DNA from 2 places in the Streptomyces sp. NPDC007164 genome. Region 1 is predicted to be linked to the other one. Evidence: riboswitches for the same ligand, from Rfam matches in the RefSeq annotation. Region 1 holds a riboswitch; the other holds the start of a gene.
The links. A riboswitch is a leader RNA that binds a small molecule or an ion and turns the genes downstream of it on or off. The one in region 1 is predicted to bind glycine.

Region 1 (4,229 bases):
TGTCCGGACGGGTCAGTACGCGCCCTGGGGCGGGTAGCCGTAGCCCGCGACGGGGGCCGCCGGGGCGTGCGCCTCGCGGTCGTAGAACGGGCGGGCGTTGGCCCGCAGCCACATCGCGACCGGGTCGTACTCGTCGGACATCGCGACGGTGGAGACGGGCAGCCCCTCCGGGACGGCGGAGACCGACTGCTGCATCATCGCGCGCGCCGCGTCCACCGAGGGCGGGCTCGTGTCGTAGAGGTCGAGGCCGATGGTGAGGTACGGGACGCCGAGCGCGGGCTGCACCCAGGCGCGGCGCAGCGAGCGGATCGCCGGGGTGTGGTGGGCGTTCTGCGTGAGCAGGGCGTAGAACTGCGGGATCTCGATGCCCGGCTCGGTGAGCCGGAGCGGGCCGGCGGGCATCCGGTCGAGGCCGGTGGCGATCCGGCGCAGATCCAGCCAGGGGATGCCCACTCCGCCGCCCGGGGCGTGCGGGTTGAGCCAGATGCCCCAGCGGTCGGGAAAGAGGGTGCGGGCGATGTCCCGGCCGTCGACCAGCTCATGGGCGCGGTTCCAGCCGCTGGCCGAGAGCTCCTGGGCGGAGGTCACACAGGGGGCGTAGCCGAGGCCGTCGACCTCCATGTTTCCGTACTGGGCGTCGGGCGAGCCCGCCTGGCCCTGCCAGAGGAGCATCCAGATCCGGCCGCCCGCGAGGGCCTGCAGCAGCGCCTCGTACGCGTCGTAGCGCCCGGGCGTCACTTGGCGCAGCATGTGCTCGACCTGCCCGGCCGCCGCGGTGCCTGACGCACTCACCTGGTCCCGCCCCTCTTCGATCCACTGTGTCGGCCCGCCGCCCCGGGCACACGGGTGCGGCATGATGCCGAGGCACCAGCCATGAAACCAGCTTAGACCGACCGGCAATTGGGGGGTGGGAGAAGGAGCGGGGCTGGGTGCGTGCGGCTGCAAGGCGGAGGATTGAGGCAACGCGGAGCGTTGTTGATTGACGACAACGCCGCAGACGCGCGTGCCCAGCCCCGCGACGCCGCCCCCCAATTGCCGGTCGGTCTTATGCGCCGGTCCTGACACCGACTTGACGTCATGGGTCCGAGCGGTGTTCCCGGCCGGTGCCCGGTGGGGGCCCCGCGCCGGGTTCTATATGCCCGCTCGCTGGTAGAACGGCCGGATCCGCTCCCGCATCCAGTCGCCGACCGGGTCCTGTGCCACGTCGAGCAGTACGAGATTGACCGGCCAGGGAACCTCGACCCGGCCCAGAGCGCGGCCGAGGGCGTCCATCGGGGCATTGCGCCCCGCACCGTCCCAGGTGGAGAACTCGACGCCGATGAAGAGGACGGGGTCGCCGCCCTCGATGCTGGCCAGCGCCCGGCGGGCGGAGAGCACCACACCGCTCTCCTCGAACTCACCGGCCGCGGCGGCCAGGAAGTCGACCGGCTCCTCCTTCCAGTCCGGCTCGTACAGCCGGACCCTGCCGCCGCCGGCTGGCCCGTCCAGCGGAGTGCGCCCGGCCCGGCAGAGTTCGGCCACGGCGGGCGGGGGCAGCGGCATCCCGACCGCGCCGCCCGGGTTCACCGCGATGCCGAGCTGCGGCGGCAGCCCCCGGGCGAAGTCGCGGGCGGGCGCGACGGTGAAGGACATATGGGTGCCGACACAGGCGAGGAACTGCTGTTCGGAGCTGAAGACGGGGACGTACGGGGCGCCCTCGATCTCCACCGCCGGCAGATCCAGCGCCCCCGAGTCGGGACCGCCGCCGTTGGGCAGCGGCACCCAGACCTGGCTGCGGCCGAGCACCTCGACGAGCCGTCCGCCCGCCTCCGGGCTGCCCACCGAGGCCATCAGCACTTCTTCGAGCTCATTGGCCGGCCATCCGCCCTGCGGATGGGACTGGACCTGCGCCGGAACGTCCACTGCTTCCCCTTCTCGCCCAAGCCTTCCGGCAGAAGATTAACGCCCGGCCCCGCCACCGACCCGCGGCCCGGTCACCGGCCGCCGGGCGGCCCGTCCGCGAACCCGATCCGGGCGAGCCGCCCCGCCGCCTCCCGGTCCAGCAGCACCGCCGAGCCGCACCCGGGCGGCAGCAGCCCCGTCTCCGTCGCCCGCAGCAGCCTGCCCACCGCCCTGCGGTGCCGGGCGAAGGCGTATCCCGATACGCCGCGTCCGCGCTCGCGCTGGCCCTCCCGCGCGGTCTCGGGCGTGACGTCGAGCAGGACCAGATGCAGCACCCGGCCCCTGCGCCGCGCGTCCCGGGCCAGCCAGCCGCGCACCCAGGACTGCGTCCCGCAGTCGTGGACGACGACGGACTCCCCGGAGCGCAGCACCCGCCACAGCCCCCAGTAGTGGGCGGCGCGGACGAGCGGGCGGTAGAGGGCGTACGGGAATAAGCGGGGCACGGACCGCGCCCAGCGGTCCCGGGTGTCCTGGGAGTCGATGGCGTGCGCCGTCGTCACCGCGCGCCGGATGAGCGTCGACTTGCCGCTGCCGGGCAGCCCGGAGACCACCACCACGTCGCCCGCCGCGAAACGCAGGGCGCGCGGGCTGCGCCCGGCCCGCTCCCGCAGATCCCGCACGACGGGCGCGTGCGGGCCGGACACCTCCCTGGCCGGGGCCCCCGGCTGTGCGGGCATCGCCCCGTGCGCGAACCCCGCGGTCGTCGCGTACCGCTGCAACGTCATCGCCCTCCCCCTGTCGGATCACCCCACGTATGCCCCTGAAGTGTAAAGAAAAGGTAATGCGGCACAACCGTCCGCGCCGGTGATTTCCGGCGGGGGACCGGGGCCCCACTCCGGCCCGATGCGTGCGATGATGGCCCGGCCAACTGCATAAAGGCCGTTCGAATCCGCGCGGGAGAGTTCCGGTCACTGCTGTGCCGGGCGCCGAAGGAGCAAGTTCCTCCCTTGAATCTCTCAGGCCCCGTACCGCGTGGATGAGGCAGATCTGAAAAGCGGGCCGCTTCGCGGCTCCACCCAAGGTGCAAGCCGGACCCCTCCAGGGGATCTCGGCGAACCTCTCAGGTTCCGATGACAGATGGGGAGGGATCGTCCTCGTCGTCATGCCCTGGGAGTCATATCCATGAGCACCGCCCCCCGCCTCACCGCCCTCGATGCCCTGCATCGCTCGCTGGGCGCCACGATGACCGACTTCGCGGGCTGGGACATGCCGCTGCGGTACGCCAGTGAGCGCGACGAGCACAACGCCGTCCGCACCAGGGCCGGCCTCTTCGACCTCTCGCACATGGGCGAGATCACCGTCACCGGCCCCCAGGCCGTCGACCTGCTGAACTTCGCGCTCGTCGGCAACATCGGCACCGTCTCGGTGGGCCGCGCCCGCTACACGATGATCTGCGCCGAGGACGGCGGCATCCTGGACGACCTGATCGTGTACCGGTTGGGGGAGGCGGAGGCCCCCGAGTATCTGGTCGTCGCCAACGCCGGCAACGCCCAGCTGGTCCTCGACTCGATCACGGAGCGCGCCGGGGGCTTCGACGCCGAGGTGCGCGACGACCGCGACGCGTACGCGCTGCTCGCCGTCCAGGGCCCGGAGTCCCCCGCCATCCTGGCCTCGGTCACCGACGCCGACCTGGACGGCCTGAAGTACTACGCCGGTCTGCCGGGCACGGTCGCCGGTGTCCCCGCACTGATCGCCCGTACCGGCTACACCGGCGAGGACGGCTTCGAGCTGTTCGTCGCCCCCGAGCACGCCGAGCAGTTGTGGCGGGCGCTCACCGAGGCCGGTGCCTCGCGTGGCCTGATCCCGTGCGGCCTCTCCTGCCGCGACACGCTGCGTCTGGAGGCGGGCATGCCGCTGTACGGGCACGAGCTGACCACGGAGCTCACCCCCTTCGACGCCGGTCTCGGCCGGGTCGTGAAGTTCGAGAAGGAGGGCGACTTCGTCGGCCGCAAGGCCCTGGAGGCCGCCGCCGAGCGCGCCGAGACCGCCCCGCCGCGCAAGCTGGTCGGCCTGGTCGCCGAGGGCCGCCGGGTGCCGCGCGCCGGCTACCCCGTTGTCGCCGTGGGCGGATCCGGCGTCCAGGTCGTCGGCGAGGTCACCTCCGGCGCCCCGTCCCCGACCCTGGGCAGGCCGATCGCCATGGCGTACGTCGACGCCGCGCACGCCACGCCCGGCGCCGAGGGCGTCGGAGTGGACATCCGGGGCACCCACGAACCGTACGAGGTCGTGGCGCTGCCGTTCTACAAGCGCCAGAAGTGACGTCGGCGCTCCCGAAGAAGTGACGCAGT
Region 2 (4,229 bases), on a different contig from region 1:
CCACGGTGGTCCGTGAGGCCTCCGCACGTCTTTTGGAGTCCGTTGACACCACCGGGGGCGTCCGGCTCCTCGGAGTGGGCGTGACGGGGCTTGCCGACTACACACAGGAGGACCTCTTCGCCCAGGCCGCCGGCGAGCGCACCGCTGCCGGGGAATCGGCCCGGGAAGCGGCCGGGGAGCCGGCAGCGGGGACGGCACCGGCCGGGGACGAAGCCACTGAGCCGCCGGGCGATTCCCGGGCGGAGGTCCCGGAGAGTGCCGAGCAGCGCGCGGCACGGCGCTGGCCCGCCGGACACGACGTGCACCACGAGACGTACGGCCACGGCTGGGTGCAGGGCAGTGGTGTCGGACGGGTGACGGTGCGGTTCGAGGAGCCCGGATCGGCGCCCGGCCGGGTGCGTACGTTCCGGATCGACGACCCGGAGCTCCGGCCCGCCGATCCGCTGCCCCTGGTACGCGACCCGGTGGACTACTCGTCCTGGCCGGCCAGCCTGCCGAAGTCCCTGTCCGGTCCGGGCTCCCCGGGCGCGGAGTCCAGACCGTAGTGCCGGTAGAGCTGGAGTTCCTGTTCCGGCGAGAGATGACGGCCGACACCGAAGTCCGGTGCGTCCCTGATCAGGGCGCGGTCGAAGGGGATGCGCAGCGTGTCCTCCACGAATTCGCTGGGTTCCAGGGGGACGAACGCGTCCCGGCTGAAGAGTCCGGTACGTACGGCCGCCCACTCGGGCACCCCGGTCGCGTCGTCGAGATACACCTCGTCCACAGTTCCGATCTTGGTGCCCTTGCGGTCGAACGCCTTGCGGCCGATCAGGCTGCGCGGATCGATGTCGGTCTGCACGGTCCCTCCCACTGGTCGCGGCTACTCCACAAGCACTACAAAAAGGCAGATCCGGGTGGTTGGCCACTCGAGAAATCAGCCACGAACCCCGCTGGTAGGCTGGTCATGGCTGCTGACCCCGTGCGGGAGAGTCCTCCGGAGCTGATCCGAAGGCGCCGAAGGAGCAAATCCTCCCCGGAATCTCTCAGGCCCCCGTACCGCACGGACGAGGTCACTCTGGAAAGCAGGGCGGGTTTTGTGCGGCCGAGTGCCGGTGCGATTCCCTTCCTCACCGACGGTGAAAGCCGGTACGCCGCAGGGCGCGCCGGTGAAGCTCTCAGGTTGAGATGACAGAGGGGGAGGCCGTTCGGGCACCCGCGCCGCGGTGCCCCTCGCAGGTCGTTACAGACCAGGAGGCCTCCACCATGACCCCCCGCCGCACTCCGCTCTCCCAGCTGGAGCAGGGCATTCCGTTCGAGCAGCGCCACATCGGACCCGATGCCGAGGCGCAGTCGAAGATGCTCGCCCAGGTCGGTTACGGCTCGCTGGACGAACTCACCGCGGCCGCGGTGCCCGATGTCATCAAGAGCGCGGAGGCGCTCGGACTGCCGGCCGCGCGTACCGAGGCCGAGGTGCTCGCCGAGCTGCGTGAGCTCGCGGACCGCAACCAGGTGCTGGCCCCGATGATCGGGCTCGGCTACTACGGCACCTTCACCCCGCCGGTGATCCTGCGCAACGTCATGGAGAACCCCGCGTGGTACACGGCCTACACGCCGTACCAGCCGGAGATCTCGCAGGGCCGGCTGGAGGCGCTGCTCAACTTCCAGACGATGGTCGCCGAGCTGACCGGGCTGCCGACCTCCGGCGCCTCGCTGCTCGACGAGGGCACCGCGGCCGCCGAGGCCATGGCGCTCTCCCGGCGCGTCGGCAAGGTGCGCAACGGGGTCTTCCTGGTCGACGCCGACGCCCTGCCGCAGACGATCGCGGTCATCGAGACCCGCGCCGAGCCGACCGGTGTCGAGGTCGTCGTCGCCGACCTGTCCGAGGGCATCCCGGCGGAGATCGCCGAGCGCGGTGTCTTCGGCGTGCTGGTGCAGTACCCGGGCGCCTCCGGAGCCGTCCGGGACATCAAGCCCGTCGTCGAGCAGGCCCACGAGCTGGGTGCGGTCGTCACGGTCGCCGCCGACCTGCTCGCCCTGACCCTGCTCACCTCGCCCGGTGACCTGGGCGCGGACATCGCGGTCGGCACCACGCAGCGCTTCGGTGTGCCGATGGGCTTCGGCGGACCGCACGCCGGATTCATGGCCGTGCGCGAGAAGTTCGCCCGCAGCCTTCCCGGCCGCCTCGTCGGTGTCTCCGTCGACGCGGACGGCAACAAGGCCTACCGGCTGGCCCTGCAGACCCGCGAGCAGCACATCCGCCGCGAGAAGGCCACCAGCAACATCTGTACCGCCCAGGTACTGCTCGCGGTCATGGCCGGAATGTACGCGGTGTACCACGGCCCGGACGGGCTGCGGACGATCGCCCGGCGCACCCACCGTTACGCGACGATCCTGGCCGAGGGCCTGCGCGCCTCCGGGGTCGACATCGTGACCGGCGCCTTCTTCGACACCCTCACCGTGCGCGTCCCGGGCAGGGCCGCCGAGACCGTCGACGCCGCCCGCGAGCGCGGGGTCAACCTGCGGCTCGTCGACGCCGACCTGGTGTCCGTCGCCTGCGACGAGACCACCACCCGTACGCAGATCGCCGCCGTCTGGGCCGCCTTCGGTGCCGACGGTGACATAGAGGCGCTGGACGCCACCGTCGCCGACACGCTGCCCGAGGGGCTGCTGCGTTCCGACGAGATCCTCGCTCACCCGGTCTTCCACCAGCACCGCTCCGAGACCGCGATGCTGCGCTACCTGCGCAAGCTCGCGGACCGGGACTACGCGCTGGACCGTGGCATGATCCCGCTCGGCTCCTGCACCATGAAGCTGAACGCGACCACCGAGATGGAGTCGATCACCTGGCCCGAGTTCGGCGCGCTGCACCCCTTCGCGCCGGCCGAGCAGGCGCAGGGCTTCCTCACCCTCATCCGTGAGCTGGAGGAGCGTCTCGCCGAGGTCACCGGGTACGACGCGGTCTCGATCCAGCCGAACGCGGGCTCGCAGGGCGAGTTCGCCGGCCTTCTGGCCGTACGCGCGTACCACCGTGCCAATGGTGACGAGCAGCGCACCATCTGCCTCATCCCGTCCTCCGCGCACGGCACCAACGCGGCCAGCGCCGTCATGGCCGGCATGAAGGTCGTCGTCGTCAAGACCGCCGACGACGGCGAGGTGGACATCGAAGACCTCCGCGCCAAGATCGAGAAGCACCGCGACGAGCTCGCCGTGCTCATGATCACGTACCCGTCGACGCACGGTGTGTTCGAGGAGCACGTCGCCGACATCTGCGCCGAGGTGCACGACGTCGGCGGTCAGGTGTACGTCGACGGCGCCAACCTCAACGCGCTGGTGGGCCTCGCCAAGCCGGGCCGGTTCGGCGGCGATGTCTCGCACCTGAACCTGCACAAGACCTTCTGCATCCCGCACGGCGGCGGTGGCCCCGGCGTCGGCCCGGTCGGGGTGCGCGCGCACCTCGCGCCGTACCTGCCGAACCACCCGCTGCAGCCCGCCGCCGGCCCCGAGACCGGTGTCGGACCGATCTCGGCCGCCCCGTGGGGCTCGGCCGGCATCCTCCCGATCTCCTGGGCGTACGTACGTCTGATGGGTGGCGAGGGCCTCAAGCGGGCGACGCAGGTCGCCGTGCTCGCCGCGAACTACATCGCCAAGCGCCTTGAGCCGCACTACCCGATCCTGTACAACGGCCCGGCCGGTCTGGTCGCGCACGAGTGCATCGTGGACCTGCGGCCGATCTCCAGGGACACCGGCGTCAGCGTCGACGACATCGCCAAGCGTCTGATCGACTACGGCTTCCACTCGCCGACCATGTCGTTCCCGGTCGCCGGGACGCTGATGATCGAGCCGACCGAGAGCGAGAACCTGGCGGAGCTCGACCGGTTCTGCGACACGATGATCGCCATCCGCGGCGAGGTCGAGAAGGTGGCCTCCGGCGAGTGGAGCGCGGACGACAACCCGCTGCACAACGCCCCGCACACCGCCGCGATGCTGGGCGGGGAGTGGAAGCACGGGTACAGCCGTGAGGTGGCGGTCTTCCCAGCCGGCGTCTCGGCCGCCGACAAGTACTGGCCGCCGGTGCGCCGGATCGACGGAGCCTTCGGCGACCGCAACCTCGTCTGTTCCTGCCCGCCGCTGGACGAGTACGACAGCTGAGTCATGAGCGCGGGGGAGTGACGCGGACATGCGTCGGGGCCGGTTCGGAGATTTCTCCGGGCCGGCCCCAGCTCGTACCGGCCGCGATCAGGCGGCCTTCA

Region 2: another riboswitch for glycine. It lies ahead of gcvP (aminomethyl-transferring glycine dehydrogenase); the one in region 1 lies ahead of gcvT (glycine cleavage system aminomethyltransferase GcvT).

Annotation. Positions count from the first base shown of each region.
Region 1 is NZ_JBEYFB010000034.1:60,354-64,582, forward strand. It holds gene ABZ622_RS31115 (enhanced serine sensitivity protein SseB C-terminal domain-containing protein) at 13-792, opposite strand; gene ABZ622_RS31120 (enhanced serine sensitivity protein SseB) at 1,132-1,902, opposite strand; gene ABZ622_RS31125 (AAA family ATPase) at 1,974-2,666, opposite strand; glycine riboswitch at 2,826-2,922, shown strand; gene gcvT (glycine cleavage system aminomethyltransferase GcvT) at 3,064-4,200, shown strand.
Region 2 is NZ_JBEYFB010000056.1:26,434-30,662, reverse strand. It holds gene ABZ622_RS36625 (DNA polymerase IV) at 1-545, shown strand, start outside; gene ABZ622_RS36620 (PRC-barrel domain-containing protein) at 470-838, opposite strand; glycine riboswitch at 952-1,048, shown strand; gene gcvP (aminomethyl-transferring glycine dehydrogenase) at 1,243-4,128, shown strand; gene ABZ622_RS36610 (DUF5999 family protein) at 4,216-4,229, opposite strand, start outside.